4 regions of the Kitasatospora sp. NPDC004289 genome follow, and region 1 is predicted to be linked to each of the others. Evidence: riboswitches for the same ligand, from Rfam matches in the RefSeq annotation. Region 1 holds a riboswitch; each other region holds the start of a gene.
What was found. Region 1 has a riboswitch for cyclic di-AMP ahead of ACWEPF_RS24700 (glycoside hydrolase family 16 protein). Riboswitches for the same ligand answer to the same signal wherever they lie in the genome.

Region 1 (7,742 bases):
GGTCCTCGCTGGCCGGCTCCGACCAGGCGGTGGTGGACTACGTCCGGTCGTCCTGGAGCGAGGCCGCCGCCCAGGACGAGCGCTCGGAAGCCGGACGGCTGGCCGTGGCGAGCGAGTACGCGGAGGTCCGGTCCGCAGCGGCGGCCGCGCTGGCGGGGGACCAGGCGCAGGTGAGCGCCTTCCTGACGACGGGTCGTCACCAGGCGGCGTTCAGCCAGTACCGGGTGAAGGCCTCGCAGCTGATGGAGACCGGCGGCCCACGGGTGCGGGCCGCCGCCGCAACTGCCCTGGAGGCGAACACCGTTGAGTCACTGCTGGGCTTCCTGGACAGTGGCCAGTACACCGCCCGGGCCGCAGACGATCAGGTGCTGGCCTCACAGTTGGTGGAGACGGGCAGCGGAGCCGAGGTCCGGAACGCGGCTGCGGTCGCCGTCGAGAGTCCGGGGCCGGTCCTCTCCGACTTCCTCGCGGTGGGCCGCCACCGGGCGGCCCAGCAGGACGAGTTGACCCGGGCGCACGACGCCTCCGTCGCCGGCCTGATCGCGTCCGGCGCCCAGGTCGCCGCGCTCGCCCGGCAGGACGCGGCACTCGCCGCCAAGGCGGCGGCCGAGGCCAACGGCGCCGCGTCCGACGCCCAGCAGGCGGCGAGCGACGCCCAGGCCTTCGCCGACCAGGCGGCCGGCCACGCCCGGGACGCCAAGAGCTCGGCCGACCAGGCCGAGGCGTCGGCCGCCCGGGCGCGCGCGGCTGCCGCGCAGGCCCGCGGCGCGGCAGCCGAGGCGGCGGCGAGTGCCGCCAGGGCGCAAGGGGCGGCCGACCGGGCCCGGGACCACGCGAGTGCGGCCAAGGCGTCGGCCGACGACGCGCTGGTCGCGGTCGAGCAGGCACGTGAGTCCGCGAGGAACGCGGGCGAGTCGGCCGAGCGGACCCAGCAGGTGATGCGCGAGGCGCTGCGCCGGGCCGCCCTCACCGCTGCCGTCTCCGCCGAGTTCGACCGGCGCGACGTGGAGGCGTTCTGGAACGGCGACTCGGACCGGCGCTCCGCCCACCCGGACCTCGACTGGGACACCTTGTCGACCTTCCTCCGGACGGTCCACAAGTACGGCCCCTTCACTCCGCTCCCCGGCGAGTACGAGGACTTCGCGGACTACCTGGAGGTGGCGCACACCAAGCTCGCCGCGTTGGGGCTGATCCCCCTGACCTCGACGGCGGCGGGATGGGTCGACTGCGGCGCGCGGGGCCTGGAGTGGTTGGCGGGCCGCGGCTCCGGCAGTGACGCCGGCTCCGGTTGCGCCGGGGCGGTGTTCCCGGTCTGGGGGATCTACAACTCCGCGAAGGAGGTCGGCGGGAAGCTGGGGGAGGCGGCCGGCTGGGTGGGCGAGAAGCTCGGCCTGCTGAGCCCGAAGCGGCCGCAGCAGACCAGCTTCTGCTGGGTGGGCAACGGACCGCAGGCCCCGAGCACGCCGAGCTCCAAGGTGCCGGACGACTACGTCGTCGCCATCGGAGGGGTCACCCGGTCCCAGGACCGGGGGCAGGTGTTCACCGGCTCGATGGGGAAGACCGGCGCCGAGGCGTCCGCGATGCTGCCGAACAGTCAGGTCCAGCTGACCACGGCCGGAGCGATCCGGGCGGCCGGCGGGAAGGTCGAGTACTCCCCGGTGGACACTCCGGCCGACTACACGAACTTCCACAACGTGAACATCACCCTGGGGAACACCAGTCCGTTCGGCGTCCGCGAGCCGAACGCGGTCGCCCCCAAGGACCGGTTCACCCTGGAAGCGCACGGAAACGCCTGCTGAAGCGGTCGGGGCCCGCGGTGGGAGCCGTCGTGGGCCCCGACGGTCGGTGTGAGGGAGCTCTCGTTGTCGCTCGGTGGGGGAGCTGCCTAGCCTGCATGGAGTTCGTGTAGCTGCGGACGCCGTCGCCGGGGCGCCGAGTCCTGCCTGCCCGTCGACGGTCACTCGACCACACCGAGTACGGGCAGGAGCGGGGGAACCAGGTCAGTCCGTGACCCCTGCCCGCCCACTCGGCGCAGGGGCACTCGGGGTGAAGCCGCTCACGGGCGGCCGGGCGTCCCCTCATGCCCGAACCCGACAGCTCACCTCGCAGGCGTCGAAAGAGGACTCCTGCCCATGCGCTTCTCCGTCACTCCCGCGCGCCTCGGCGCGGCCGCCCTCGTGGCTGTACCACTGATCGCCGCCGCCCCGCTGGCCAGCCAGGCCGAGGCCGTCACCGTCGTCACCCAGGACCGGCTCAGCCCGAACACCCTGGCCGCGGACGTGGCCGGCCGGGCCAGCCTGACCGTGCACTCCGGCTCCTGCTTCACCGCCAAGACCCTCGGCGTCGGCGTCCGGGACGCCGCCGGGCGCAACCTCGACTTCCCCGGCAACGCGAGCAACGTGCGGATCTGCCCGGGCGGGGTGACCTTCACCAGCGGTGCCAGGGCGCTGCCGGCCGGGACGTACACCCAGTTCGGCTTCTGGCAGGACCAGAACGGGGGCTGGCACAACCTGCCGTCCCGTCAGCTGACCGTCGGCGGTGGCTCGGTGACCCCGACCCCGACCCCCACGCCTACGCCTACGCCCACGCCCACTCCGACGCCCACCCCGACCCCGACCCCGGGTGGTTCGCCCGTGCCGGGCAAGGCGCTGACCTGGTCGGAGGAGTTCGACGCTCCCGTCGCGCTCGGCAGCAAGTGGGTCAACGACCGCAGCAGCAGCTACCGTTACGGCAACCACAACCCCGACGACAACAAGCTGGACTGGCTGAACCCGTCCGGCGTCTCGGTCGCGAACGGTGTGGCCACCTTCACGGCCAAGCCCTCCGCGCACACCCTGGAGAACGGCAGGCAGGCCTGGGACACCGGGCTGCTCACCACCGAGTACTCCTCGCAGGGCTTCCAGGTGCGGACCGGCGACTACGCCGAGGCCCGGGTCAAGCTGCCCTCCGAGGCGGGTGCCTGGCCGGCCCTGTGGACCTGGAAGGACGGCAACGGGGAGATCGACACCTTCGAGTACCACCCGGACAACGCCGCGCTGCTGGAGCTGACCAACCACGTCAGGTCGGGCCAGAAGTACCTCACCGACGCCACCGCGATCGGCCACGACAAGTGGGTCACCATCGGCACGTACTACGGCGCGAACTCCGTCGACTGGTACGTGAACGGCGTCAAGGTCTTCTCCGACAACCAGGGCGTCGGGTCCAGCTGGTCCGCCTACCTGATCCTCAACCTCTCGGTGGGTGCCGGGAAGTACCACCCGGGGCCGTCCGGCACCGCGCCGATCGACTTCGCCGCCGACTGGGTCCGCGTCTACCGCTGATTCAGCCCACGGTGAGCGTGAACGGCGTGGAGTTGTTCGCGAGGTCCGTGTCGTCCGCGCTGTACACCGTGACCTGCCCCTCGGCCTGCGTGCCGGGGGGCAGGTCCAGGTCCACCCGGACCGGGGCGTTCGCGCTGGCGGTCCGGAGCGGGGGCAGCCCGGCGGGGAAGGTGCAGGTCAGTACGTGGTGCCCGGCCGTGGCCCGGCAGTCCGCCGGGAAGTACGGGCCTTCGAAGGTGAAGCCGGCCGGCAGCGTGATCGTCACCCGGAACGGGGAGGCGGTCCGGTCCGGCCCCCGGTTGGCGACGAAACCGTGCGCGGTGGTGACGCCGCCGGGCGGGGCCGGATCCGCGTCGATCCGGACCGCCTCCAGGTCGGAGTGCGAGGGCGCCGCACTGGCCGGCACGGCCGTCCCCAGGGCCAGTGCCGCCGCCCCCGCCAGCACGGCCGTCAGCTTCCGTCCACCCATGGTCCACTCCGCTCGCTCAGTGCCGTACTCCCTGTACAGACTGTAACGGCGTAGCGTGGAGGACTGGCGGAGGTGAGGACGATGTCCGGACAGGTGTTGAGCGAGGTCTCCGGGGTGGTCGGCCCCGACAAGGAGGCCCAACTCGTGACGTCGTACCGGGAGTTGGTGGCGGGGGCGCTGCCGGAGGGGCTGATCAGGACGGAACTGCTGCGCGGGCCCGGCGGCCGCTGGCGGGTGCAGAGCCTGTGGCGGGACAAGGCCACCCTGGAGGCCGTCCGGGCGGATCCGAAGCTGGCCGCCGCGCCGCGGCTGTTCCGCGAGGTGGGCGTGGAGCCGGAGCTGACGGTCTTCCAGCTGACGGCGGCGCAGGCGGGCCCGCCCGACCTCGATCCGGACTGAGGCCGGGCGGGCCTGACCTGACGTCAGGGGGCGAGGACCTGACCGAGTCGGGTCGCGATCTGGCGCATCACGGGGACCAGCGAGCTCTCCCCGGCCTGTGCCTCCAGGGCCCGGATCCGGGCCTCCGGGCCGGAGACCGAGAGGGCGGTGGGGGTCGGCGCGCCGGGGACGGCGACCGCGATGCAGCGCACGCCGATCTCCTGCTCCTGGTCGTCCACCACGTAGCCGGAGGCCCGGGCGTGGGCCAGCTGGGCGAAGAGCTCGTCCGGGTCGGTGACGGTGTACGGCGTGTGCGACTGGAGCGGCTGGGTGCCGAGTACGGCCCGCGCCTCGGGCTCGTCCAGCTGGGCCAGCAGCGCCTTGCCCACGCCGGTGCAGTGCGGCTGCACCCGACGGCCGACCTCGGTGAACATCCGCATCGAGCGGCGGGACTGCACCTGGCCGACGTAGACCACCTCGCCGCCCTCCAGCACCGCCAGGTTGGCGGTCTCCCCGGTGGCCTCCATCAGCTCGGCCAGGTACGGGCGGGCCCAACTGCCCAGCAGGCGGCCGGAGGTCTCGCCGAGGCGGATCAGCCGCGGGCCGAGGGTGTAGCGGCGGGCGGTGTCCTGGCGGACATAGCCCTGCTGCACGAGGGTACGGATCAGGCGGTGGATGGTCGGCATCGGCAGGCCGGAGCTGGCGGAGAGCTCGCTCAGGGTCGCGATGCCACCGGAGTCGGCGAGTGCTTCGAGCAGCTGGAAGGCGCGCTCGACGGACTGGACGCCGCCGCCGGCTCGCTCGGCCCCGGACGGTGCTGCAGCGGGGGTGGTGGCCACCGGCGTTCCCTTCTGCTGTGGAGGAGGAGTAGAGTCCCGGCGATCTACCTCAACAAACCGTTGAAATTCTGTATCGCGGAAACTAGTCTCCACCTTACAGAACCGAACCCGCCAGTAGGTGGGTCGGTATCGAGGAGGCACCCACCGGAGCCTCCCTGCTGGCTCAACTGTCCAAGGAGTGTTCTGCCCATGGCTGCAGACCAGGACCCCGTCGGCGCCCCCTCCGCCGCTCCGGTCGTCACTGTCGCCGGTCCGCGCGTCCCCCGCAGCGAGGAGGTGCTCACTCCCGAGGCCGTCTCCTTCGTGGTCGGCCTCCACCGCGCCTTCGAAGGCCGCCGGCAGGAACTGCTGGCCCGCCGCAAGGCCCGGCGCGCCGAGATCGCGGCCGCGGGCACCCTCGACTTCCTCCCGGAGACCGCCGAGGTCCGCGCCGGTGACTGGAAGGTCGCCCCCGCTCCCCGCGCGCTCCAGGACCGCCGGGTCGAGATCACCGGCCCGACGGACCGCAAGATGGTCATCAACGCGCTCAACTCGGGTGCCAAGGTCTGGCTCGCCGACTTCGAGGACGCCACCGCCCCCACCTGGGAGAACGTGGTCAGCGGTCAGGTCAACCTGATCGACGCCTACGAGGGCCGGATCGACTTCACCACCGAGGCCGGCAAGTCCTACGCCCTCAAGCCCGCCGCCGAGCTGGCCACCGTCGTGGTCCGCCCCCGCGGCTGGCACCTGGACGAGACCCACCTGCTGGTCGACGGCGTGCCGGTCTCCGGCGGCCTCTTCGACTTCGGCCTGTACTTCTTCCACAACGCGGCCCGGCTGATCGCCAAGGGCGAGGCTGACCCGAACTCGGGCCCGTACTTCTACCTGCCGAAGACCGAGAGCCACCTGGAAGCCCGGCTCTGGAACGAGGTCTTCACCCACGCGCAGGCCGCGCTCGGCATCCCGCACGGCACCATCCGCGCCACGGTGCTGATCGAGACCATCACCGCCGCGTTCGAGATGGACGAGATCCTCTACGAACTCCGCGACCACGCCGCCGGGTTGAACGCCGGCCGGTGGGACTACCTGTTCTCCATCGTGAAGAACTTCCGGGACGCCGGGGAGCACTACATCCTCCCGGACCGGAACTCGGTCACCATGGCCGCGCCGTTCATGGCCGCCTACACCCGCCTGCTGGTGCAGACCTGCCACAAGCGCGGCGCCCACGCGATCGGCGGCATGGCCGCCTTCATCCCCTCCCGCCGCGACCCCGAGGTCAACGCCGCCGCGCTGGCCAAGGTCAAGGCCGACAAGGACCGCGAGGCCGGCAATGGCTTCGACGGCTCCTGGGTCGCCCACCCCGACCTGGTCCCGGTCGCCCGGGCCTCCTTCGACGCGGTGCTCGGCGAGCGGCCGAACCAGAAGGAGAACCCCGGCCCGGCCGAGCCGGTGACGGCCGCTCAGCTGCTGGACATCGCCGGTGCGGGCGGCAGCTGCACCGAGGCCGGACTGCACAACGCCGTCCAGGTCGGCGTCCGCTACATCGAGGCCTGGCTGCGCGGGCTCGGCGCGGTCGGCATCTTCAACATGATGGAGGACGCCGCCACCGCCGAGATCTCCCGTTCGCAGATCTGGCAGTGGATCCGCAACGACGTGGTCCTCGCCGACACCGGCGAGAAGGCCAGCGCCGAGCTGGTCCGCCGGCTGGTGGCCGAGGAACTGGACGCGCTGAAGGCCGAGCTGGGCGAGGCCGCGTACGCCGGTGGGCGCTGGGCCGAGGCCGCCCGGCTGTTCGAACAGGTCTCGCTGGCCGAGGAGTTCGTCGACTTCCTCACCCTGCCCGCGCTGCCGCTGCTCGACTGATCACCAATCTAGCGAGGCGCGGCCGCCCTGCCGCCTGCCGTGCTGGAGCACTGGCCGCGCCGATTAGTACGAACCGTACGGCCACCCCGGGTCGGGGTGGCCGTACGGCCTTGTCACGGAAGGAACTTCACGCACATGGCACGCATCTTCTTCAACGGCCAGGCCATGGTCGGCGGCCCGTTCCACGCCTCGGTGGCCGACGCGCTGCTCGGCCCCGTCACCACCGCCCCCGGCTACCGCTTCTTCTCCATCCGCGACGAGTGCCCCGGCCTGCTCGCCGACCCGGCGGTGGAGACCGCGATCGAGGGCGAGCTGTACGACGTCGACCTGGCCCACCTGCGTGACGTCATCCTCCCCGGCGAGCCCGCCGAACTCGAGCTCGGCGTCATCGAGTTGGCCGACGGCTCGGCCTGCCTCTCGATGCTCCTCGCCCGCGGCCAGCTGGAGCGCGGCGTGCACCAGGAGATCACCGGCTTCGGCGGCTGGCGCGCCTACCTCGCTACGCTGGGCCGCACCGCCTGACCGGCGGGCCGTCCGGGTCGCCGAGGAGCCAACTCCCGTCACCCAGCGGGGTGGTCGTGGAGGAGTGGGTACGGCCCGAGGCGAACGGACCGACGGTCCCGGTGGCGAGGTCGACCAGGTGGTCCCGGTACCACTCCTCCTCGGTCTCCTCGTCCTCGCCCGCGGTGGTGACCACGGCGGTCCCGTCGGTCAGGTAGCCTCCGCCGGTCCACTCCAGCACGGCGTTCGGCCGGCCCGGCTCGAAGTCGTCGACGCCGAGGGTGAGCAGTTCCTCCCCGTCGGGGTAGCGGTGGAAGGTGACGTCGGTCTGGTCGTGCGCGACGGTCATGAACTGGGTGCCGTCGGGTGCCAGATCGATCAGGCAGCGGTCGG
Region 2 (7,742 bases), on a different contig from region 1:
ACCGGGTCGCCCCCGGCCTGCTCTCCTGGCCCGCCTGGGAGGCGCTGCGCGGGGCGGCCCGGGTGCTGGCCGGAGACCCGGCCCACCCGCAGCTCCCGGCCGTCCGCCAGGCGGGCGTCACGGTGGAGCTGGTCGAGCGCTCCACCGCGCCCGCGCTGGCCCGGCTGCTGACCGGGGAGCGGGAGGGCGTGACGCTCTGGCTCGGCAGCCCGGACGGGGACCCGGGGCTCACCGACGCGCTGGCCCGGATCGCGGTCGAGCAGGCCGGGGAGGCGCCCGAGATCGAGCTGCTGCCCGGCTCCTACGACCTTCCCGGGGCCCGGCTGCTGGACCTGGTCGCGGTGATGGACCGGCTCCGCTCCCCGGGCGGCTGCCCCTGGGACGCCGAACAGACCCACGCCTCGCTGGTGAAGTACCTGGTCGAGGAGGCCTTCGAGCTGGTCGAGGCGATCGAGGAGGGCGACCGCACCACCCTGCGCGAGGAGCTGGGTGACGTCCTGCTCCAGGTGATGTTCCACTCCCGGATCGCCGAGGAGCACCCGGAGGACCCGTTCACCGTCGACGACGTGGCCGGGGACATCGTCGAGAAGCTGATGTACCGTCACCCGCACGTCTTCGGGGACGTCGAGGCCGACGGCGCGGCCGAGGTGGAGGCCAACTGGGAGCAGCTCAAGGCCGCCGAGAAGCAGCGCGACTCGATCCTAGACGGCGTCCCGGCCGGGCTGCCCGCGCTGGCGTACGCCGCCAAGCTGGTCTCCCGGGTCCGCCGGGCCGGCTTCACCGCCGTTCCGGACGCCCCGTACGAACTCCCCGCCGCGCTCGACCAGGAGAGCCTGGGCAGGGTGCTGCTGGCCCTCGCCCAGCGGGCCTACGACGAGGACCTGGACATCGACCAGGCGCTGCGCGCCACCACCCGCGCCTACCGGGACGAGGTCCGGGCGGCGGAGTGAGCGGAAGGGCTCAGGCGGCGACGGCGGGGGCGAGGACCTCGCCGATCGCCTCGCCGACCTGGGCCATCAGCTCGGCCAGCGGGCCGAGGGTGGCGGGGAGTTCGGCGATCGGGAGGATGCGCTCGGCGTCGGGGCCGCAGACGCAGAACAGGTCGATCGGGCCCAGGTGCTTGACCGCGGTGGAGACCAGGGCGGCCACGTCGGAGGGCTGCCGGACGTCGGCGCCCACCCCGACCACCGGGCAGCCCGGACGGTCCAGTTCGGTGGCCAGGTCCTCCGCCACGCCGGCCCGCTGATCGGCGATCAGCATCCCGGCCGCGCCGGCGGCGGCGAACCGCCGGGCCAGCCCGGCACCCGAACCGCCGTCCAGTACCGCGATGACCACCACTGCCCCGGTTACTCGCATGGGACTGCTCCTCCTTGAGCCGCGCCCGGCGGGACGCGCCGCACCGGCGTCCCTCCAAGTCCGTATCGGAGGATCGTAAGCACGCTCCGATCCTCCGCAAGAGCAATTACCCCCCAGGTGACCAGGCTCACTCGTACTTCGGCGGGTTACCGTTCACACCATGCCGGACAGCCCCGCCCCGACCCAGCCCGCCCTCTTCACCTGGGAGTTCGCCGCCGACCCGTACCCCGCGTACGCCTGGCTGCGCGAGCACGCCCCGGTGCACCGCACCACGCTGCCCAGCGGGGTGGACGCCTGGCTGGTCACCCGGTACGCGGACGCCCGGCAGGCGCTGGCCGACGCCCGGCTCTCCAAGAACCCGGCGCACCACAGCGAGCAGGCCCACCGCACCGGCCGGGTCGGCATCCCGGGGGAGCGGCAGGCCGACCTGATGACCCATCTGCTGAACATCGACCCGCCGGACCACACCCGGCTGCGCCGGCTGGTGTCCAAGGCCTTCACCCCGCGCCGGGTGGCCGAGTTCCAGCCCCGGGTGCAGGAGCTGACCGACCGCCTGGTCGACGGCTTCGCGGCCCGCGGCGAGGCCGACCTGATCCACGAGTTCGCCTTCCCGCTGCCCATCTACGCGATCTGCGACCTGCTCGGCGTGCCGCCGGAGGACCAGGACGACCTGCGGGACTGGGCCGGGGCGATGATCCGTCACCACGGCGGCCAACGCGGCGGAGTGGGGCGGGCGGTGAAGAAGATCCGCGCCTACCTGCTGGAGCTGATCCACCGCAAGCGGGCCGACCTCGGCGACGACCTGATCTCCGGCCTGATCCGGGCCAGCGACCACGGTGAGCACCTGACGGAGAACGAGGCCGCCGCGATGGCCTTCATCCTGCTGTTCGCCGGCTTCGAGACCACCATCAACCTGATCGGCAACGGCACCTACGCACTGCTGCGCAACCCGGAGCAGCGGGAGCTGCTGCAGGCGTCGCTGCGCCGGGGCGAGAGCGCGCTGCTGGAGACGGCGGTGGAGGAACTGCTGCGCTACGACGGCCCGGTGGAGCTGGCCACCTGGCGGTTCGCCACCAGCCCGCTGACCATCGGCGGGGTGGACATCCCGGTCGGCGACCCGGTGCTGGTGGTGCTGGCGGCGGCCGACCGCGACCCGGCCCGGTTCGCGGCGGAGAACACCCTCGACCTCGCGCGCAAGGACAATCCGCACCTGGGTTTCGGCCACGGCATCCACTACTGCATCGGCGCCCCGCTGGCCCGGATGGAGGGACAGCTCGCGCTCGCCGCCCTGCTGACCCGGCTGCCCGACCTGCAACTCGCCGCCGAGCCCGCTGACCTGCGCTGGCGCGGCGGTCTGATCATGCGCGGGCTGCGGGAGTTGCCGGTCCGCTTCACCCCGGAAGGCTGAACACCCGCTATCTGACGGCGTGTCGGTCATATCTGATCGACCGTGATCTGAATACACATCAATCCGGCCACAGGGGTACGGTTTGTGGACGACCCACCGCGCAGCGTGATTTCGGTGTGATGTGTTCGACATGAGCTTGTGATCGATCAGCTGATCTGCTTACCCTCCCTGCAGTCCGCAGCTGCGGACCCCGCGCGCGGAACGCCGAATCCTGCCCGCCGCGCTACCGGGACACCGACCAGACCCTTGGGCAGGGGCGGGGGACCCACACGTACGTCGCCGTCCCCCCACGGCTTGGGGTGAAGCCGCCTCACGGCGGCCGGGCCACCTCCCGGTCCGAACCCGACAGCTCACCTCGCAGGCGTGCGGAGAGGGACTTCTTCATGCTGTTTTCTGGTTCGGGCCGTCACCGTCGTCGTACCCAGGCCGAGAAGGCGATCGCCGTCGCGGGCGTCGCGGGCGTCGGCCTCGCCCTTCCGCTGATGGCCGCCACCGGCGCCCAGGCCGCGCCCGTCTCGACCTGGGACAAGGTCGCCCAGTGCGAGAGCGGCGGCAACTGGTCGATCAACACCGGCAACGGCTTCTACGGCGGCCTGCAGTTCACCTCCAGCACCTGGGCCGGCTTCGGCGGCAAGGCCTACGCGCCGCAGGCCAACCAGGCCACCAAGGGCCAGCAGATCGCGGTCGCCGAGAAGGTGCTCGCCTCCCAGGGCCCCGGCGCCTGGCCGGTCTGCTCCGTGAAGGCGGGTCTGACCAAGGGCGGCGCCGCCGCCCAGGTCGACACCAACTCCGAGGCCAAGGCCTCCCGTTCGGAGACCCGCACGACTGCGCCGAAGGCGGAGACCCCGAAGGCCGCCCCCAAGACGGAGACCAAGAAGGCCGCGCCCAAGGCCGCCGAGACCACCAAGCCGGCGCCCAAGGTCGAGACCCCGAAGGCCGCCGCGCCGACGGTGAACGCCCCGAAGCACGCCGCGCCGAAGGCCCCGGCCACCGGCAACTACACCGTCAAGTCCGGTGACACCCTGTCCGGCATCGCCGCCGCCAAGGGCCAGGACTGGCACCAGGTCTACCAGGCCAACAAGTCGGTCGTGGGTGGCAACCCCGACCTGATCTACCCCGGCCAGGTCCTCCAGCTGGGCTGATCCGACGCACCGTCATCACGGAGGGGCCGCACCGTTCGACGGTGCGGCCCCTCCGTGCCCGTCCCGGGTGAACTACCGGTGGGTAGGAAGGCCACGAGGTGAGACGGGACCAAGGTCAGCGTGGTCCCGGGGCCCGGTGCGGTTAGGCTCTGGTCGTAACGACTACACATCCCGCTTCCGCAAGGAGATGCCTCGTGCCGTCCATCGATGTCGTCGTAGCCCGCGAGATCCTCGACTCCCGTGGCAACCCCACGGTCGAGGTCGAGGTCGGTCTGGACGACGGCAGCACCGGCCGTGCCGCCGTCCCGTCGGGTGCCTCCACCGGCGCCTTCGAGGCGCTTGAGCTCCGCGACGGTGACAAGAACCGCTACTTCGGCAAGGGCGTCGAGAAGGCCGTCCTGGCCGTCATCGAGCAGATCGGCCCGGAGCTCGTCGGCTACGACGCCACCGAGCAGCGCCTGATCGACCAGGCCATGCTCGACCTGGACGCCACCCCGGACAAGTCCTCGCTCGGCGCCAACGCCATCCTGGGCGTCTCGCTCGCCGTGGCGCACGCCGCCTCCGAGGCCAGCGACCTGCCGCTGTTCCGCTACCTGGGCGGCCCGAACGCGCACGTCCTGCCCGTCCCGATGATGAACATCCTGAACGGTGGGTCGCACGCCGACTCCAACGTCGACATCCAGGAGTTCATGATCGCCCCGATCGGCGCGGAGTCCTTCTCCGAGGCCGTCCGCTGGGGCGTCGAGGTCTACCACACGCTCAAGGGCGTCCTGAAGGAGCGCGGCCTCTCCACCGGCCTGGGCGACGAGGGCGGCTTCGCGCCGAACCTGGACTCCAACCGCGAGGCCCTGGACCTCATCACCGAGGCCATCAAGAAGGCCGGCTACACCCCGGGCAAGGACGTCGCGCTGGCGCTCGACGTGGCCGCCTCCGAGTTCTACAAGGACGGCGCCTACCAGTTCGAGGGCAAGGCGATCTCCTCCGCCGAGCTCATCGACTACTACGCCGAGCTGGTCGCCGCGTACCCGCTGGTCTCCATCGAGGACCCGCTGGACGAGTCCGACTGGGACGGCTGGAAGGCCATGACCGACAAGCTGGGCGACAAGGTCCAGCTGGTCGGTGACGACCTGTTCGTCACCAACCCGGCCCGCCTGGCCCGCGGCATCGAGACCGGCACCGCCAACGCGCTGCTGGTGAAGGTCAACCAGATCGGTTCGCTGACCGAGACCCTGGACGCCGTCGAGCTGGCCCAGCGCAACGGCTACCGCTGCATGATGTCGCACCGCTCCGGCGAGACCGAGGACGTCACCATCGCCGACCTGGCCGTCGCCACCAACTGCGGCCAGATCAAGACCGGTGCCCCGGCCCGCTCCGAGCGCGTCGCCAAGTACAACCAGCTGCTGCGCATCGAGGAGATCCTCGACGACGCCGCCGAGTACGCGGGCCGCGGGGCCTTCCCCCGGTTCAAGGCCGAGGCCTGAGCGACCCGGGGCTGACACTCAGCCAGCTGTGACCGGTGCCCCGGCTCCCACCCCGTAGGGTGGTGGGCCGGGGCACCGGCGTGTGGATGGAGGGGTACCGGCGATGTGGAAGATTCCGGGCTTGGCGGCGCGACCGCGCTTCACCAGCCGCGCCACCGTGCTGGTGCTGGTCCTCTGCTCGCTGGTGGCGATCCTCGCCTACCCCACCCGGCAGTACATCGCGCAGCGCTCGGAGATCAACGCCCAGCGGGCCAAGGCCGAGCACGCCAGGGCCCAGGTGGAGAAGCTCAGCCGGGAGAAGGCGCGCTGGCAGGACCCGGAGTTCGTGAAGGCCCAGGCCCGCCAACGGCTGCACTACGCGATGCCCGGTGAGACCCCGTTCATCTCGGTGGACCCGGCCCCGCCGGCCACCAAGTCCTCCTCGGCCGACGGTGCGTCAGCTCCACAGGCCAAGGCCGCCCAGCCCTGGTACGCCAGCGTCTGGGACTCGGTCGACCAGGCCGACACCACCCCCGTCCCGCGCTAGGCGCAGCAGCACACCCCCAGAGGCAGTAGCAATCCCATGACTGACACCCCCTCGACCGACACCCCCCTGGTCGACGACCAGGACGTCGCCGCCATCGCGGCCCAGCTCGGCCGGGTGCCGCGCGGCCTGCGCGGCGTGGCCCACCGCTGCCCGTGCGGCAACCCGGACGTGGTGGAGACCGCGCCCCGGCTGCCCGACGGCACGCCGTTCCCGACCCTCTACTACCTGACCTGCCCCAAGGCCGCCTCGCTGATCGGCACCCTGGAGGCGGACGGCGTGATGAAGGAGCAGACCGCCCGGCTGGCCGAGGACCCGGAGCTGGCGGCGGCCTACCAGAAGGCGCACGAGGACTACATCGCGCGCCGGGACGCCATCGAGGTGCTGGAGGGCTTCCCGAGCGCCGGCGGCATGCCGGACCGGGTGAAGTGCCTGCACGTGCTGGTCGGCCACTCGCTGGCCGCCGGGGAGGGCGTCAACCCGCTCGGCGACGAGGCGATCGCGATGCTGGAGGACTGGTGGGCCAAGGGCCCCTGCGTCTCCCCGGCCGAGGTCGAGGAGGCCGGTGCCCGGGTGCTGAAGAACCGCGCCAAGGACCAGGACCACGCGGCCGTGATCGCCGCCAAGGAGCAGCTGACCGCCGAGCGCGCCGCCAAGAAGGCCGCCGCCGAGGCCGAGCAGGGGGAGTCCGAGTGAGCGTGACCAGGGTGGGGGCCATCGACTGCGGCACCAACTCGATCCGGCTGCTGGTGGCCGACCTGGACCCGGAGACCGGGGAGATCACCGACCTGGACCGCCGGATGGTGATCAACCGGCTGGGCCAGGGCGTGGACCGCACCGGCCGCCTGGCCCCCGAGGCGCTGGAGCGCACCTTCGCCGCCTGCCGCGAGTACGCCGCGGTGCTGGCCGAGCACGGGGTCGGCCCGGACCGGCTGCGGTTCGTGGCCACCAGCGCCTCCCGGGACGCCGAGAACAGCGCCGAGTACGTGGCCGGGGTCAAGGAGATCCTGGGCGTGGAGCCGACCGTGGTGAGCGGCGAGGAGGAGGCCCGGCTCTCCTTCACCGGCGCCACCAAGGAGCTGACCGGTGGTCAGTTCCCCTCCCCCTACCTGGTCTTCGACCTCGGCGGCGGCTCCACCGAGTTCGTGCTCGGCGGGGAGTCCGTGGAGGCGGCCCGGTCGGTGGACATCGGCTGCGTCCGGCTGACCGAGCGGCACTTCGAGGGCGGCGCCGGCGTGCCGACCGAGGAGCAGACCGCCCGGGCCAGGGCCGACGTGGAGGCCGCGCTGGACCGGGCCGCCGAGGTGGTCCCGCTGACCACCGCGGCCACCCTGGTCGGCCTGGCGGGCACCGTCACCACCGTGGCGGGCATCGCGCTGGAGCTGCCGGAGTACGACTCGGCCCGGATCCACCACGCCCGGCTGACGGTCGGGCAGGTCCGCGAGACCGCCCACCGGCTGCTGGCCATGGACCACGCCGAGCGGGCCGCGATCCCGGTCATGCACCCGGGCCGGGTGGACGTGATCGGCGCCGGGGCGCTGGTGCTGCTGGAGATCATGGAGCGCACCGGGGCCGCCGAGCTGGTGGTCAGCGAGCACGACATCCTGGACGGCGTCGCCTGGAGCCTGGTCTCCTGACGCCCCGTCGGGAGCCCTCCCGACGCCCCTGCGAGCGGCCCCGGAGTGCCTGGATGGCACCCGGGGCCGCCCGCTGCACCGGGTGTCGCAAGAACCTTCGTGAATTTCTTCACATGGCGAACCAGCCTTTCGTCGCACTCGGCGGTCCGGTCTGTCCGATATGCGGGACCGAAGGCCTCTGGTGGGCCGCGCTCG
Region 3 (7,742 bases), on a different contig from region 1:
ATCTAGTCCAAACCCCTACAGGGCCGAATATTTGACCACTAATCGGACAGCTGATCCACCGTCGGGAAACGCCGCAGGCCCGGCACGGGGCCGGGCCTGCGGGCTGTAGGACGTTCGGGTGGGTCAGACCCGGACGATCGCGTTGATCGGCATCACCGTGGCGGACTCGTGCCGGACCAGGGTGCCGGTGCGCGGGGCGTGCACGATCTGGCCGCCGCCGACGTACAGGCCGACGTGGTGCCGGTCGCCGTAGTAGATGATCAGGTCGCCGGGCTTGGCGTCGGCGATGTTGGTGCCGATGTTGGTGCCGGCGCCGGCCTGCGACTGCGAGGTGCGCGGCAGCGAGATCCCGGCCTTCTTGAACGACCAGACCATCAGGCCGGAGCAGTCGAAGGAGTCCGGGCCGGTGTCGCCCCAGCCGTAGGGCTTGCCGATCTGCGCCTCGGCGGCGGCGACCACGGTCGCGGCGAAGGAGCCGGCCGGGAGGGAGCTCAGGTCGGTGCGGCTCTCCGAACGGGAGGCGCGCTCGTCACCGCCGGAGGACTGCGGCTTGGCCGCGGACTTCGCCGCGGCGGCCTTGGCGCTCGCCTCGGCGGCGGCCTTCTGCTCGGCCTCGCGGATCTTCTGCTTCTCGGCCGCGTCCAGCGAGTCGTACAGGGCCTGGGCCTTCGCCAACTTGCCCTGGACGTCCTCCTTCTGGGCCTTCAGCTGCTGGCTGGTCTTCTCCAGGTCGGCCAGCTTGCCCTGGGTCTCGGCCTTCTGCTGGTCGAGCTTGTCCTGCTCGGTCTTCAGCTGCTTCAGCGCGTCGGCCTGCGAGACGCCGACCTGGTTGATCGCACCGGCCTGGCCGAGGAAGGCGTCCGGGCTGCTGGAGAGCATCAGCTGGACGGTCGGGGATATCCCACCGCTGCGGTACTGCTCGGCGGCGATCTCACCGAGGCTGGCCTGGAGGGCGTTCACCTGCTCCTGACCGCGCGCCACCTCGTCCTGGAGGTGGCCGACCTGGGTCTGCAGGGCCTGCTGCTTCTCGGTGTTCGCGTTGAACTGCTCGGTCGTGACCTCGGCCTGCTCGTTGAGCTGGTCGATCTGGCTCTTGACCTCGTCCTTGGAGGGCTGCGGGTCGGCGTGCGCTCCGGTCTGGCTGGAGAGGACCACGGCGGCGGCCGCGGCGGCCGTCATGATCGAGACGCGGGTACGACTGGCAGGCTTGGGACGACGATGGGACGCCACGAAGGCGGACTCCTTCTTCCTACGTCCGCCTACCGGGTGAGCTGACGGGTTCGGGCTGGAAGGTAGCCCTACGACGTCTCACCCCCGCACCGTCTCGCGACGGCCCGGCCGGCCTGACGCCGATTCACCCCGAGGAACGTGGTTCCCCGGCTCCGATCGGCAGCCACCCCCTCGGGGGTCCCCTGTCGGGCAGTCAACTCTCCCTGCCCCGCTGCGTCTCGAACTCGGCGGTAACCACCGCCGCCGCCCAGGCTGGACGATCGACAGTGCGGTGGTTCGACAATGACCCTAGTAACCCAACCGTGATCGGTTCAAATCCTTGTAAGAAAAAAGACGGAAGAAAGTCCAAGTGCATTTGTGATTGCGACCGACCGTGATCACGAATGCACGGTGAGCTGAGATTTCGCCCTCCGGAGACGACGGAGGGCCCGCCGGAGGTGTCCCACATCACAGCGGGATTCCGGCGGGCCCGGGCGTGTCACGGGGCGTCAGTTGCCCCGGCTCACACCAGTTGTCCGTTATGCCGTGCTCGGCTGACCGGCCGTCAGACGCGGCGGATGGTCTTGATCGGCATCACGTTGGCGGGGGCCACCTTGACCACGTCACCGGTGCGCGGCGCGTGCACCATCATGCCGTTGCCGATGTACATGCCGACGTGGTGCGCGTCGCTGTGATAGATGATCAGGTCGCCCGGCTGGGCGTTGGCCACGTCGTTGCCCACGTTGGTGCCGACGCTGGCCTGCGACTGCGAGGTGCGCGGCAGCGAGACGCCGGCCTGCGCGTAGGCCCAGACCATCAGGCCGGAGCAGTCGAAGTTGTTCGGGCCGGTGGCGCCCCAGACGTACGCGCGGCCCTGCTTGCTGAGCGCGGCGTTCATCGCGACGCCCGCGTAGCCGGCGGCCGGCGGCAGGGTGCTCGGGTCGATCCGGGTGGCGCTGCGGGAGGAGCGGTCGCCGCTGGTGATGGCGGCGCGGTCGGCGGCGCTCAGCTGGTTGAGGAGGTTCTTGGCCTCCTGCAGCTTGCGCTGGACCTCGTTCTTGGAGTCGTTCAGGGCCTTGGTGTTGCGGTCCAGCTCGGCCAGCACCGAGGCGGCCTCGGCCTTCTGCTGGTCCAGCCGGCGCTGCTGGTCCTGGAGCGAGCGCAGGGTCTGCGCCTGGGTCTGGTTGACCTGGTCGGCGCTGGAGGCCTTGCTCAGGTAGCCGTCCGGGTCGGAGGCGAGCATCAGCGCCACCGACGGGTCGACCCCGCCGTTGCGGTACTCGTCCGCCGCCACGGCGGCCAGGCCGGTCTGGAGCTGCGTCATCTGCTCCTGGCCGCGGGCCACCTGGTCCTGCAGCTGGTCGGCCTGCTTGCGCAGCTGGTCGGCCCGCTCCTTGGCGCCGTTGTAGCGCTCGGCGGCCTGCTCGCCCTCTTCGTAGAGCTTGTCGACCTGGGCCTTGACCTCGTCCTTGGTCGGCTTCGCGGGGGCCGCGTAGGCACCGGACTGGGCGGAGACGGCGACCGCGGTCGCAGCGGCGGCGGTGAGCACGATGACCCGTGCGCGGCTCGGCTGCTTGGGACGGCGGTGGGAAGCCAAGGTGACGAACTCCTTCAGCACTCCTGGACGCCCACCCGTTCGAGCGATAGTCCAGAAAATAGGTTTGACGCCTGACCCTAGTGAGTCAGGAGCCGTCGCGCCACTCCCCTACCGGGACGAACTTCCCTACGCACAGCGGCTTTCACGAGACGGACACAAACGCGCCACGCTCCCCTGACCGGACATCAGAAGAGTTCACGGCCTGGACAGCCGCCGGAGCAGCAGCATCGAGGAGACCGGGCGCGCACCCGCCTTCTTCACGCCGTCCGCCACCTCCTTGTCGGTGGAGACCACCACCACCGGCCGCCCCTGCGGCTCGGCCCGCACCAGCCGGCGGATCAGCTCGTCCGCCGTCTCGCCGGTCCGGCTGAAGCGCACCCGCACCCCGCGCGGCGGCGCCATGATGACCGGAGCGTCCAGGTCCTGACCGTCGAACACGCAGGTCACCTCGGCCTGGGTGCGCTGGGCCAGCATCGCCAGCCCGCCCAGCAGCCGCATCCGCTGCTGCTCCAGCGGCAGCGTCGGGTACCCGGTCTTGGTCACGTTGTAGCCGTCCACCACCAGGTGGACCTGAGGGATCGCCAGCAACTGGTCCAGCAGCGCCGGATCGTCCTCGGCCAGCGCCCGCCGGGCCACGTCGTGCGGCGAGGCCGAGCCCGGCACCACCGCGTCCACCAGATCGGCGGGGTGGAGCTGCGTCACCGGCAGCGCAAGCTCCCGCTGGAGGCCCTGGGCCGACTGCAGCACCGTGTCCAGCAGCAGCCGCAGCCGCATGTCCTCGACGCTGCGGCCCTCCCGGACCGAACGGCGGCCGGTCTCCAGCGCGCCCTCCAGCTCGGTGATCCGGTGCCGCAGCCGCCGGGACTCCGCCTCGGCGGCGCTCAGCTCGGCGGACGCGGCGGCCCTCGCCTCCGCCAACTCGGCCTGCGCCTTGCGGGCCTCGGCCTGCGCCCGCCGGGTGTCGCTCTCCAGGCTCCGCACCTTCTTGCGCAGCGACTCCGCCTCGCGCCGCACCCCCTCGCCCTCGGCGCGCTGCCGGTCGAGGTCGGCCCGGGCGTGGGCCCTGGCCTCCGCCAGCTCCTCCTGGAGCTTCTCCACCAGCCGCTCGGCCTCGGCCGCCGCCCCCTCGGCGCCGGCCCGCTCGGCCAGCTCCCCGGCCTCCGCCACCAGCGCGGCCCAGCCGGCCGGGCGGACCAGGTAGGCGGCGGCGGCCACGTCCATCGGATCGGCCGCGCCCGGCACGCTGCCCGACTCCAGTGCCTTCACCAGATCGGGCTGGCCCAGCCGCAGGCGTTCGGCTATCCGCTGCCGGAAGGCCGGGTCCGCCTCCAGCGCGGCGGCCAGCGCGGTGGCCGCGTACTTGGCCCGGCGGGCGGGGGTGAACTTGGCGTACTGCCGCAGCGAGGCCGGGAGTTCACCGGCGGGGAGCCCGCCGAGGGCGTCGGCGGCGATGCCCACCACGCGGTGGCGGACGCCCTCCGGGAGCGGACGGCCCAACTGCTCGCCGTGGGGCTGCTCGGTGTCCTGGGGAACGGGGCCCTCGACAGTGAGGCCCTCGACGGTGGGGCCTGCGGTGGTGGGGGCCTCGGTGGCGAGGTCCTCGGTGGTGGGGTCCTCGGAGGCGGCGGCCGCAGGGGCCGGCCCCGCCGGGGGTCGCTGCCCCTGCGGTTCGGCTGTCCCCCTGGCTGCGTCCACCACGTCCTCGGCTCCGATCCTGCTGCGCGGGGTCCGCACGGCCGTTTGCCGCTGCCCTCAAACACACCGCTCTCTGCAATTGTCGCGGGTACCGTGCCCCGGCCCGACACGCGCCACACGCCGGGCGGGCCGGGGCACCCGCGATCTCAGGAGTCCTGCTGCTCCGCGGCGGCGTCCTCCGCCCCCGGACGGGCCACCAGCTCGACCTGGTCGACCGCGTTGCACCAGCGGCAGCGGACCGACTCGACGGTCTCGGCGAGCACCTCGGTCTCCTCCACCTTGGACTCACCGGCCAGGTCGAAGTGGAGGAACTCCACCGTCCGGGCGGAGCGGGTCACGTCGAAGCGGGTGAGGTTGCCGCAGAGCGTGCAACGCCAGCGGGTCTCGGCGGTGGGGAGCGCGATGGTCATGTGCCAAGTCCTCTCGTTGGTGCCGCGCGATCGGCGGTCACCCAGGGTCCGGGAGGCCAAGCCTATTGCCTGGCCGGGTGCCCGCGGACCGGGCGTCCGCGATCCGGTCCGACGGATTCCGGCCCGCCCCGCGGGTCCCCCACATGCAGCAGGCCCGGGTGTGCCGGACCGGCCCCGGAGGAATGCCTGCACCCATGGCCACCCCCGTCCTGGACCCGCCCGGCACCCGCGACCTCCGCCCGCCGGAACGGGTCCCCGTGGTCACCTGGACGCTGATCGGCCTGAGCCTGCTGGTCCTGCTGGTCTCCCCCAGCGCCGGCCTCAACCCCCGCTACGGCACCGGCCCGGCCCGGGTCTGCGCCGAGCAGCGCTACGAACAGCGCTGGGGGGCCGTCCCCGCCGAGCTGCTGGCGAACCGTCCGCTGACGCAGGACCGGCTCCGGCAGCTGCCGCCCGCGTCGGCGGACTGCCCGCCGCTGGTGCCCTCGCCGCACAAGCTGGTGCTGCTCTCGCCGCTGACCGGTCTGTTCGTGCACGCCGGGTGGGCGCACCTGCTGGGCAACCTGCTCTTCCTCTTCGTCTTCGGGCCGGGGGTGGAGCAGCGGTTCGGGCGGGTCCGGTTCCTGCTCGGCTACCTGATGGTGGGTCACCTCGCCACCTACGGCTGGGCGCTCGCGCAGACCGGCGGGCCCGAGTCGGTCCGCGCCCTGGTCGGGGCCTCCGGGGCGATCGCCGGAGTGCTCGGCGCCTACCTGCGGCTGTACCCGAGGGCGCGGGTCACCGCGCTGGTGCCGGTGCTGCTCTTCCTGCCGCTGCGGTTCCCGGCCTGGCTGGTGCTCGGGCTCTGGTTCCTGCTCCAGTGGCTCTCGGTCCGCCAGGGGGGCACCGGCGTGGCCTACGCGGTCCACGTCATCGGCTTCGCCGCCGGGTACCTGGGCACCTGGGCGGCCGTTACGCTGACCCGGAACCAACGGACAGGAGCTTCAGAGTGATCACCGCGATCGTGCTCATCAGGACCAGCGTCGACCGGATCCCCGAGATCGCCGAGGAGATCGCGGCCATCGAGGGCGTCAGCGAGGTCTACTCCGTGACCGGCGGCTACGACCTCGTCGCCATGGTCCGGGTCCGCCACCACGACGACCTCGCCTCCGTCATCCCGGCCAAGGTCAACAAGATCCCCGGCGTCCAGCACACCGAGACCCAGATCGCCTTCCGCACCTACTCCAAGCACGACCTCGAAGCGGCGTTCGCCCTCGGGCTCGACTGACATACGGAGCCTCGGCAGGGCAAGCGCTCAGGGGCGCGAGGAACTGCGCGGGTACGGAAGGCGGCTCACCGGCAACTGAACCGCCGTCAGCCGGTTGCCCGTGCTGCCGTTCCCCCCGCGCGCGCCGCGGCGGAGCCGCAGATCAGCAGAGCCCCGCGCCCCTGAGGTCGCTGCCCTACCGTCCCACTCCGCTCAGCCCCGACGGGAGTCGGCGACGCAGCGGCCGCCCTCGTTGCGGTAGTTCCAGGCCGCCCCGTCGGAGACGAGCGCCCGGACGGCGGCCAGGAAGCGGTCGAGGTGCTCGTCCGGGGTGCCGGCGCCGAAGGAGACCCGGATGGCGTTGAGGCTGCGCTCGCCCGGCAGCGACGGCTCGGGGGCGCCGCACTCGGAGGGCGCCGCCTCCTCCCCGCCGAGCAGGGTCCGCACCAGCGGGTGCGCACAGAACAGACCGTCGCGCACGCCGATGCCGTACTCGGCGGAGAGCGCGGCGGAGAAGTGCGAGCTGTTCCAGCCCTGCACCACGAAGGAGAGCACGCCGACCCGGGCGGCGTCCTCGCCGAACAGGCTGAGCACCCGGACCTCGGGGACCTCGGCCAGACCGGCCTTCAGACGGGCGATCAGCTCCTGCTCGCGGGCCTCCAGCGCGTCGAAGCCGGCCTCGGTGAGCGCCCGGCAGGCGGAGGCGACGGCGTAGGCGCCGATCACGTTCGGGGAGCCGGCCTCGTGGCGGGCCGGGCCGGTCTGCCACTCGACGGCGACGGAGCCGTCGAGCTCGCGGGCGACGGTGCGGCTGGCGCCGCCGCCGGCCAGGTAGGGCTCGGCGGCGTCCAGCCAGTCGGAGCGGCCCGCCAGGACGCCGGCGCCGAACGGGGCGTAGAGCTTGTGGCCGGAGAAGGCGATCCAGTCGACGTCCAGCTCGCGGACCGAGACGCGGTGGTGCGGGGCCAGCTGGGCGGCGTCCAGGACGACCCGGGCGCCGTGGCGGTGGGCCACCTCGGTCAGTTCGGCGATCGGCCAGAGCTCGCCGGTGACGTTGGAGGCACCGGTGACGCAGAGCAGGCGGTGCTCGGCGGGGTTCTGAGCGAGCGCCAGGTCGAAGGCCTCGACCGCCTCGGCGTGCGAGCGGGGGGCGCGCAGGTAGGTGACCTTGAGGCCGTTGTGCGCCCAGGGCAGCAGCGAGGCGTGGTGCTCGGTCTCGAAGGCGAAGACCTCGGTGCCGGCCGGGACGGCGGCGGCCAGGAGGTTGAGCGAGTCGGTGGTGGCGCGGGTGAAGACGACCTGGTCGCCCTCGCGCAGGTCGAGGAACTCCTCGACGGTGCGGCGGCTCTGCTCGAACAGGTCGGTGGAGAGCTGAGAGAGGTAGCCGGCGCCGCGGTGCACCGAGCCGTAGTACGGGGCGTAGGCGGCGACGTCGTCCCAGACCCGCTGGAGGGCCGGGGAGCTCGCGGCGTAGTCGAGGGCGGCGTAGGTGACCTTCTCGCCGGAGGCCAGCGGCACCTGGACGTCGTGGCCGAGGACGGGGAGCGGGGCGCAGGTGGAGGTGGCGACGGACATGGGGGTGCAC
Region 4 (7,742 bases), on a different contig from region 1:
TCCTCGCAGGCCGCCACCACCGACTCCGGTGCCACCAACCGCAGCCGTACCGAACGGTCCACCGGGGCCCGCAGCCCGACCCGTCGGGGCACGGTGACCCCCATCCGCCAGGTGCCGAGGCCGTAGCCGAAGCGTCCGTAGATGAGCGACTCCGAGGCGGTCAGCACCGCCAGTGCCTCGCCGCGCCGCCGGACCTCGTCGAGCTGGTCGCGCATCAGCCTGCTGAGGACGCCCCGCCGCCGGTGGGTGGGCAGCACGCCGACCATGGTGACGCCGGCGGCCGGGACCACGGCACCGCCGGGGACGGCCATCCGGAAGCTGAACGCGCTGGCGCCGCCCACCGGGTGGTCGCCGTCCCAGACCCCGACCGAGCGGTCCAGTTCGGTCAGCTCCCGCCACAGCTCCCGGTCCTCGGGGAAGTCCTCGGACCCGCCGAAGGCCACCTCCAGGTTCCGGTACCAGCGGTCCCAGTCCTCGGCGGCGAGCGGGCGGAAGTCCAGGGCGTCACCTGGCATGTCGTCAGAAGTCGTACGGTGTGCGGTCATATGCCAAGAGCTATCACCGAGCATCCGTCGTGCGCGACCGACATTCGACGGGGGTCCCCTTCGCGCCGCCGCCGCGCCGCCGTCGCGTGCCCGCCGGGCCCACACCGGACCCACACCGTCCGCACGGCCGAAACCCGCTGAACCCTCACCCGTGAACGCGCCCGGCGCCGCCCCACCCGTCGACGGCACCGGGTGCCGGTGGATAAGGTCAAGGCCCATGGCTGGCAGCACGCCGGGCTCCGAGCCCCGGACGACTGGCACGGGCCAGGCCGCAGCGGCGGCCGACGGCCCGTGGACGGCCCGGTTGCGCGGCAGGCTGTACCGGGCCCGCCGAGTGCTGCGCCGGACCGCCGTGGACCACTTCCGCGGGGACGCCGCCGACTGGCTGGCCTTCGGGGTGCTGTTCGCCGCCGTCCCGCTGCTGGTGCTGCTCAACGTGCTGATCCCGGCCTGGGCCCCGCCCACCGCACTGGTGCTGCCGATCCTGGCCGGGGCGCTGCTGCTGCGGCCGGGCACCCTGGTGCTGCTCTACGCGGCCGCCGCGCTCGGGCTCTCCACCGAGTCGCTGATCCACACCGGGGAGCGGGTGGCCAGCGACCACCCGGACACCTACGTCTTCGGCGTGACCCCCGGTGCCGCGCTGGTGGTCGGTGCGGTCGGGGTGGCCGGTCTGCTGCTCGCCCAGTTCCGCAGCCGGGTCGGGGTGCCCTGGCGGGGCGGCGGCTCGATGCTGTTCGACCTGCGCGAGCGGCTGCGGGTGCAGAGCCGGGTGCCCCCGCTGCCCGAGGGCTGGTCGGCGGACATGGCGCTGCGCCCGGCCGGCGGCCAGTCCTTCTCGGGCGACTTCGTGGTGGCGGCCCGCACCGGGCCGGGCCGCCGGGTGCTGGAGGTGGTGCTGGCGGACGTCTCCGGCAAGGGCATGGACGCCGGTTCGCGCGCCCTGCTGCTCTCCGGTGCGTTCGGCGGCCTGCTGGGCTCGCTCCCGGCGCACGAGTTCCTGCCCGCGGCCAACGGCTACCTGCTCCGCCAGGACTGGGACGAGGGCTTCGCCACCGCCGTCCACCTGGTGCTCGACCTGGACACCGGCGAGTACGAGCTGCTCTCGGCCGGCCACCTGCCCGGCATGCAGCGGCACGCCGGCACCGGCCGCTGGGACGTGATGGAGGCCCCCGAGGGCGGGCTGCTCGGGGTGTACGACGGCGCCAAGTTCGAGGGCGTGCGCGGCCGGTTGGACCGCGGCGACGTGCTGATGCTCTGCACCGACGGCATGGTGGAGGTGCCCGGCCGTGACCTCACCGAGGGCATGGACCGGCTGATGGGCGAGGCGGACCGGCTGGTCGGGGGCGCCCCGTTCGCCCAACTCGGCGGCCGCGGCTCGGCGGTGAAGCTCATCGAGTCGGTGGCCAAGGACGTCAACGACGACCGCGCGGTCCTGCTGCTCTGGCGGGGCTGACCGACTGTCAAGTCCCGACGCCGATCTTCGGCCATTCCTGGGGCATAGTCCGGAAAGTGGATCTAGGACCGCCCGGAGCCGCCAAGTGCCAGTTGGGGCGGCCCTGCCGACGGACCGTCAGGCCTGCTCGGCTATCGTCTCGGTCGGCGGAAATTCGTCTCACATCGCAGGATCTTCGGGGCCTGCTCACGGCAAGTCCTTTACGCAGTCCGCACGAACGACCACACTGAGTCCGGGTGGGACGGTCGGTTCTCGGGGGGTCCGGGGGATTGCTCGGGGGATTGGGCCCGCCACGAAACTCGCTACGTAGAAAGAGGAAGTGAGTCCGGGTGGCCTTCTCCGTCTCAGCCCTGGTCCTGTTCGGCATCATCTGCGTGATCTTCATCCGCAACAAGCAGTTGAAGACCAGCCATGCCATCATCGCCGCGCTCTTCGGCTTCATGCTGAGCCAGTCCACGGCGGCCAAGCCGATCCAGGACTTCCTCAGCCAGCTCGCGCAGACCATCTCCTCGGTCGCCAGCTGAGCAGCCGCCACCCCGGCCAGCCCGGCCGGGAGGCGTCCGGTCGCGGGCCCGCCTGACGGTGGGTCAGCGCCGTCCCCGCCACCAGCGCGCGAGTCTTCCGCGCGGTGGTGCGGGCGCCGCCGCGCGCTCCGGCGGTGCCTCGGGCTCGGGCGCGAACACCAGGAACAGCCGCGCCCAGCAGAGCCGTTCGCCGCGCGGCCAGTCCTGTGCGCGCAGGGCCCGCGAGGCCGCGCTGCTGACCCGGCCGTTCACCCGCACCTCGGCCACGTCGTGGCCGGCCTTGCCGCCGAAGAACAGCTTCACGCCGTTGACCTGGCCGGGCACCAGCTCCGGCAGCACGGCGGCGGCCAGCGCGGGGGAGGAGTGCTGCTCCGCGAGCCAGTCGGCGAGCAGCTCCGAGCCGGTGCCGAAGGTGGCCGCCGGGCTCTGCACCACCCGCCAGCCGGGGAACTCGGGAGTGCTGAACGCGTGCCCGCCGTCCAGGAGTTGGAGCACGGCGGTGGCGGTGGTGCCGGCCCAGATCATCACCGCGTTGTCGAGCTGCTCGGCGTCGTCGCCGCCGAAGCCCGCCGCGCAGTCCCAGACCACCGGACCGTCGCCCCGGCCGAGCTGGAGGACGTAGCCGAGGTCGACGTGGCCGGTGGTGCCCCGCTCGGCGTGGTCGCGGACCGCCACGGCGGTGGTGCCGGGCCCCCGGACCACCGCACCGTCCACGGTGAACTCCAGGCCCAGGCGGGCCATCTCGCGGACCACTCCGCGTCGGATGACGGCCAGCCGCTCCTCGTGGGGCACGGGCGGATCTCCTCGGTGCCGCCCGGACGGCGGCGCTCTGTTCTCGAACGGGAACCTCGAACGGCGAGCGTATCGGCCTGGCGTGACCGGTGTCACGGCGCCTGCCGACGGAGCGCGCAGGGCCGTACCCGGACCGTCGCATTCGACACCCTGCGTGCACGGAGGATCGGCCCAGGGTCAGCGATCATGGCCGCCAAGGGCCGAAGTCCCCGGCCCGGAGTGACTTTGGTCCCGCCCGATCGTCGTTGATCGTTCAACCCGGGGTTGCCAGCGGCCGGGGCGATGGGCTTAGCTGCGGATCCAGTCCGGCGGATCGACCGGACGGGCCCACCGGGTGGAACGCCGAGTCCTGCCACCATCCGGAGCCTCGAACAAGCACAGCCATGGCAGGAGTGGGGGACCCACAGGTAAGTCGCCGTACCGGTACGCCGGTCCGGCTAGGGGTGAAGCCGCGCCAGCGGCCGGGCATCTCCAGCCCGAACCCGACAGCTCACCTCACAGGCGTCGGAGAGGAAAGCCCCATGGGCAAGCACCGTCGCGTCCAGCTGTCCCGTCTGACCCGCATCGCGGTCGCCACCGGTGTGGTCGGCGCCGCGTTCGCCGTCCCGGTCAGCGCCGCCAGCGCGCACCAGAGCCACACCCCGGCCGCCGCCCCCGAGGCCGCCGCCGTCACCGCCGTGGTGGCCGAGTCCGCCCCGGCCGCCGCGCCCGCCCAGGCTCCGGCCGCCGCCCCGGCCGCCGAGGCCAAGGCCTACCAGGTCGTCAGCGGCGACACCCTCTCGAAGATCGCCTCCGCCCAGCAGGTCGAGGGCGGCTGGCAGAAGCTCTACCAGGACAACCGGTCCGTCATCGGCGGCAACCCGAACCTGATCTACCCGGGCCAGAACCTCTCGCTCGCGGGTACGGCAGCGGTCGCCGCCCCGGCGCCGGCCCAGACCCCGGCCCCGCAGCAGCAGTCCAAGAGCACCGAGTCCGCGGACACCACCAAGGCCTCGCGCTCCAAGGCCTCCACCCCGGCCCCGAAGGCCGCGACCCCCAAGGCCGCCGCCCCGCAGGCCGCGGCTCCGAAGGCCGCCGCGCCCAAGGCCGCCGCCCCGAAGGCCGCCGCGCCCAAGGCTGAGACCTCCACCACCGTCGCCTCCGGCGGTTACGTGGCCCCGGTCAGCGGCGGCACCTCCACCGCGTACCACGCCTCCGGCTCCAGCTGGTCCAGCGGCTACCACACCGGTGTGGACTTCCGCGCCTCCACCGGCACCAGTGTGAAGGCCATCACCTCGGGCACCGTGGTCAAGGCCGGCAACGGCGGCGCCTACGGCAACGAGGTCGTCATCCGTCACGCGGACGGCAAGTACTCCGAGTACGCCCACCTCTCCTCGATCGGCGTCTCGGCCGGCCAGACCGTCTCGGCCGGCCAGCAGATCGGCCTCTCGGGTGCCACCGGCAACGTGACCGGCCCGCACCTGCACTTCGAGGTCCGCACCGGCGCCTCCTACGGCTCCGACGTCGACCCGGTCGCGTACCTGCGCGCCCACGGCGTCAACGTCTGAGAAGACTGAGACGACGTCAGAAAGGCTCCGGCCCCCGGTCAGTGACCGGGGGCCGGAGCCTTTCGCGGAGCGGGTGACGAGAATCGAACTCGCGTGACCAGTTTGGAAGACTGGGGCTCTACCATTGAGCTACACCCGCACAGGACGCCCCGTGGCCGCGTGCTGCGGTCCCGAGGACAGGGTCAGCGTACCTGGTCGGGTCGCCTGCTCGCACACCGCTTTGACGCTCCGGCACGTCGGGGCCGCCCGCCGGGACCGTCAACGGCCGCCCGTGGGAACGGCCGTGGGGGTGTGGGGTGGCGTGTACGCTTCCTCTCGGCACCACGGGGTGTGGCGCAGTTTGGTAGCGCGTCCGCTTTGGGAGCGGAAGGCCGTCGGTTCGAATCCGGCCACCCCGACAGTGCGGCAGGGTCTCGTCCGAAGGCGGGGCCCTGTTGGCGTCCCGGGGGCCGTCCGGGGGTCCTCGCGCGGGGTCCCGTCATCCGTGTGGCAGCACCCTGGCGTCCGCCTTTCGTGCTACCGGTAGGATGGGCGGCTGGCGGTAGTCCCTGCGCAGATCCGTGCAGGTCAACCGCCCGAGGGCGAGGAGTCAAGCTCACCGTCCACCCCCTTGTACGGGAGATGCAGCTCCAACCGCCCATCGCCCGTCTCGCCCGCACCGCGCCCGGCCCGCCGGCCGGCAACGGCGGAGACAACCTGACCGCAAGCCCATAGGAGACCCAACCGTGAAGAGCGCCGTCGAGACTCTGAACCCGACCCGGGTTCGACTCACCGTCGAGGTGCCTTTCGAGGAGCTCAAGCCGAGCCTCGACGCGGCCTACAAGAAGATCAACTCGCAGGTCTCTGTCCCGGGCTTCCGCAAGGGCAAGATTCCGGCCAAGGTGATCGACCAGCGCTTCGGTCGCGCCGCCGTGCTGGAGGAGGCCGTCAACGACGCGCTGCCGCGCTTCTACACGCAGGCCGTCGACGAGGGCAAGATCGAGGTCCTCGGCCAGCCCGAGATCACCGACATCCAGGGCGTCGAGAACCTGGCCGACGGTGGTGACCTCACCTTCGTGGCCGAGGTCGACGTCCGCCCGGAGATCACCCTGCCCGACTTCGCCGGCATCGAGGTGACCGTCGACCCGATCGTGGTCGAGGACGCCGACGTGGAGAAGTCCCTGGAGCAGCTGCGCGAGCGCTTCTCCTCGGTCAAGGACGTCGAGCGCGCCGCCGCCGAGGGCGACGTCGTGATCGTCGACCTGGAGGCCAAGGTCGACGGTGAGGTGCCGGAGGACGGCACCGCCACCGGCGTCAGCTACGAGATCGGCTCGGGCCGCCTGCTGGACGGCATCGACGAGGCCGTCGTCGGCCTCTCGGCCGGCGAGACCAAGACCTTCACCACCGAGCTCAAGGGCGGCACCCAGGCCGGCAAGAGCTCCGAGGTGACCGTCACCGTCACCACCGTCCAGGAGAAGGAACTCCCGGAGCTGGACGACGAGTTCGCGCAGCTGGCGAGCGAGTTCGACACCCTGGAGGACCTGAAGGCCGACTCCCGCAAGCGCCTGGAGCGCATGCGTGAGTTCGACCAGGCCACCCAGGCCCAGGAGCGGGTCCTCGACGAGCTGCTGAAGCTGGTCGAGATGGAGTACCCGGAGAAGCTCCTCAAGGACGAGGTCGAGACCCGCAAGCACAACCTCGAGCACCACCAGCTCGAGCCGATGGGCCTCACCCTCGAGACCTACCTCGCCACCCAGGACAAGTCCCTCGAGGACTACTCCAAGGAGACCGAGGAGCAGGCCAAGAAGGGCATCAAGACCCAGTTCGTGCTCGACGAGATCGTCGACAAGGAGAAGCTGGGCGTCAACCAGGACGAGCTCACCGAGCACCTGGTCCGCCGCGCGGCCGGCTCCGGCATGACCCCGGACCAGTTCGCCCAGCAGGTCGTCCAGGCCAACCAGGTCCCGCTGCTGGTCGGCGAGGTCGCCCGGGGCAAGGCGCTGGCCCTGGTCGTCGAGCAGGCCAAGGTCACCGACACCAACGGTGAGGTCGTCTCCTTCGAGGACGACGAGGAGACCGAGGAGTCGGCGGAGACCACCGAGGCCTGAGCCTCCGGCGCTTCCCGCACCACGGTCTGACCCACGGTCAGAGAACGGCCCGGACACCCCGTCAGGGGGGTCCGGGCCGTTCCCGTAACCGCTTCCGGACCCTGCGCTCACAGCGAACAGTTCCGCGCGGGGGATTCGGAGGAGGGGCCTGCGCGTTAGGGTCCATAGACAGCGACAATTCGACTGAGCAGGTGGCTAAGTGACGTTCCCGCAGATGCAGATGCCTGGCCTGATGGCGCCGCACGCCGCCGCTGGTGACGTGCTCGGCGGCCTGGGGGACCAGGTCTACAACCGGCTGCTCAACGAGCGCATCATCTTCCTCGGCCAGCAGGTCGACGACGACATCGCCAACAAGATCACCGCCCAGCTCCTCCTCCTGGCCGCGGACCCGGAGAAGGACATCTACCTGTACATCAACTCGCCGGGCGGCTCGATCACGGCGGGCATGGCGATCTACGACACCATGCAGTACATCAAGAACGACGTGGTCACCATCGCGATGGGCATGGCGGCCTCGATGGGCCAGTTCCTGCTGACGGCCGGTGCCAAGGGCAAGCGCTTCTCGCTGCCGAACGCCAACATCCTGATGCACCAGCCCTCGGCCGGCCTCGGCGGCTCCGCCACCGACATCAAGATCCAGGCCGAGCAGCTGCTCCGCACCAAGAAGCGGATGTCCGAGCTGATCGCCGCGCACAGCGGCCAGTCCTTCGAGCGGGTCACCGCGGACTCCGACCGGGACCGCTGGTTCACCCCGGAGGAGGCCAAGGAGTACGGCCTGATCGACTCGATCATGC

Region 2: another riboswitch for cyclic di-AMP. It lies ahead of ACWEPF_RS33400 (transglycosylase family protein); the one in region 1 lies ahead of ACWEPF_RS24700 (glycoside hydrolase family 16 protein).
Region 3: another riboswitch for cyclic di-AMP. It lies ahead of ACWEPF_RS27575 (NlpC/P60 family protein); the one in region 1 lies ahead of ACWEPF_RS24700 (glycoside hydrolase family 16 protein).
Region 4: another riboswitch for cyclic di-AMP. It lies ahead of ACWEPF_RS21740 (M23 family metallopeptidase); the one in region 1 lies ahead of ACWEPF_RS24700 (glycoside hydrolase family 16 protein).

Annotation. Positions count from the first base shown of each region.
Region 1 is NZ_JBSGEL010000039.1:199-7,940, forward strand. It holds gene ACWEPF_RS24695 (hypothetical protein) at 1-1,799, shown strand, start outside; cyclic di-AMP (ydaO/yuaA leader) riboswitch at 1,959-2,126, shown strand; gene ACWEPF_RS24700 (glycoside hydrolase family 16 protein) at 2,133-3,320, shown strand; gene ACWEPF_RS24705 (hypothetical protein) at 3,322-3,789, opposite strand; gene ACWEPF_RS24710 (hypothetical protein) at 3,871-4,188, shown strand; gene ACWEPF_RS24715 (IclR family transcriptional regulator) at 4,212-5,006, opposite strand; gene aceB (malate synthase A) at 5,196-6,848, shown strand; gene ACWEPF_RS24725 (allophanate hydrolase-related protein) at 6,984-7,370, shown strand; gene ACWEPF_RS24730 (hypothetical protein) at 7,348-7,742, opposite strand, start outside.
Region 2 is NZ_JBSGEL010000075.1:16,083-23,824, reverse strand. It holds gene ACWEPF_RS33415 (MazG family protein) at 1-950, shown strand, start outside; gene ACWEPF_RS33410 (SDR family NAD(P)-dependent oxidoreductase) at 961-1,356, opposite strand; gene ACWEPF_RS33405 (cytochrome P450 family protein) at 1,517-2,764, shown strand; cyclic di-AMP (ydaO/yuaA leader) riboswitch at 2,990-3,142, shown strand; gene ACWEPF_RS33400 (transglycosylase family protein) at 3,148-3,906, shown strand; gene eno (phosphopyruvate hydratase) at 4,101-5,387, shown strand; gene ACWEPF_RS33390 (FtsB family cell division protein) at 5,509-5,913, shown strand; gene ACWEPF_RS33385 (DUF501 domain-containing protein) at 5,950-6,606, shown strand; gene ACWEPF_RS33380 (Ppx/GppA phosphatase family protein) at 6,609-7,547, shown strand.
Region 3 is NZ_JBSGEL010000048.1:7,182-14,923, reverse strand. It holds gene ACWEPF_RS27575 (NlpC/P60 family protein) at 124-1,179, opposite strand; cyclic di-AMP (ydaO/yuaA leader) riboswitch at 1,241-1,402, opposite strand; gene ACWEPF_RS27570 (NlpC/P60 family protein) at 1,775-2,806, opposite strand; gene ACWEPF_RS27565 (NYN domain-containing protein) at 3,002-4,303, opposite strand; gene ACWEPF_RS27560 (hypothetical protein) at 4,648-4,911, opposite strand; gene ACWEPF_RS27555 (rhomboid family intramembrane serine protease) at 5,106-5,903, shown strand; gene ACWEPF_RS27550 (Lrp/AsnC family transcriptional regulator) at 5,900-6,178, shown strand; gene ACWEPF_RS27545 (aminotransferase class V-fold PLP-dependent enzyme) at 6,371-7,732, opposite strand.
Region 4 is NZ_JBSGEL010000031.1:54,010-61,751, reverse strand. It holds gene ACWEPF_RS21760 (GNAT family N-acetyltransferase) at 1-515, opposite strand, end outside; gene ACWEPF_RS21755 (PP2C family protein-serine/threonine phosphatase) at 763-1,998, shown strand; gene ACWEPF_RS21750 (hypothetical protein) at 2,328-2,522, shown strand; gene ACWEPF_RS21745 (DUF6348 family protein) at 2,586-3,314, opposite strand; cyclic di-AMP (ydaO/yuaA leader) riboswitch at 3,684-3,833, shown strand; gene ACWEPF_RS21740 (M23 family metallopeptidase) at 3,836-4,861, shown strand; tRNA gene ACWEPF_RS21735 (tRNA-Gly) at 4,930-5,000, opposite strand; tRNA gene ACWEPF_RS21730 (tRNA-Pro) at 5,186-5,259, shown strand; gene tig (trigger factor) at 5,587-6,948, shown strand; gene ACWEPF_RS21720 (ATP-dependent Clp protease proteolytic subunit) at 7,169-7,742, shown strand, end outside.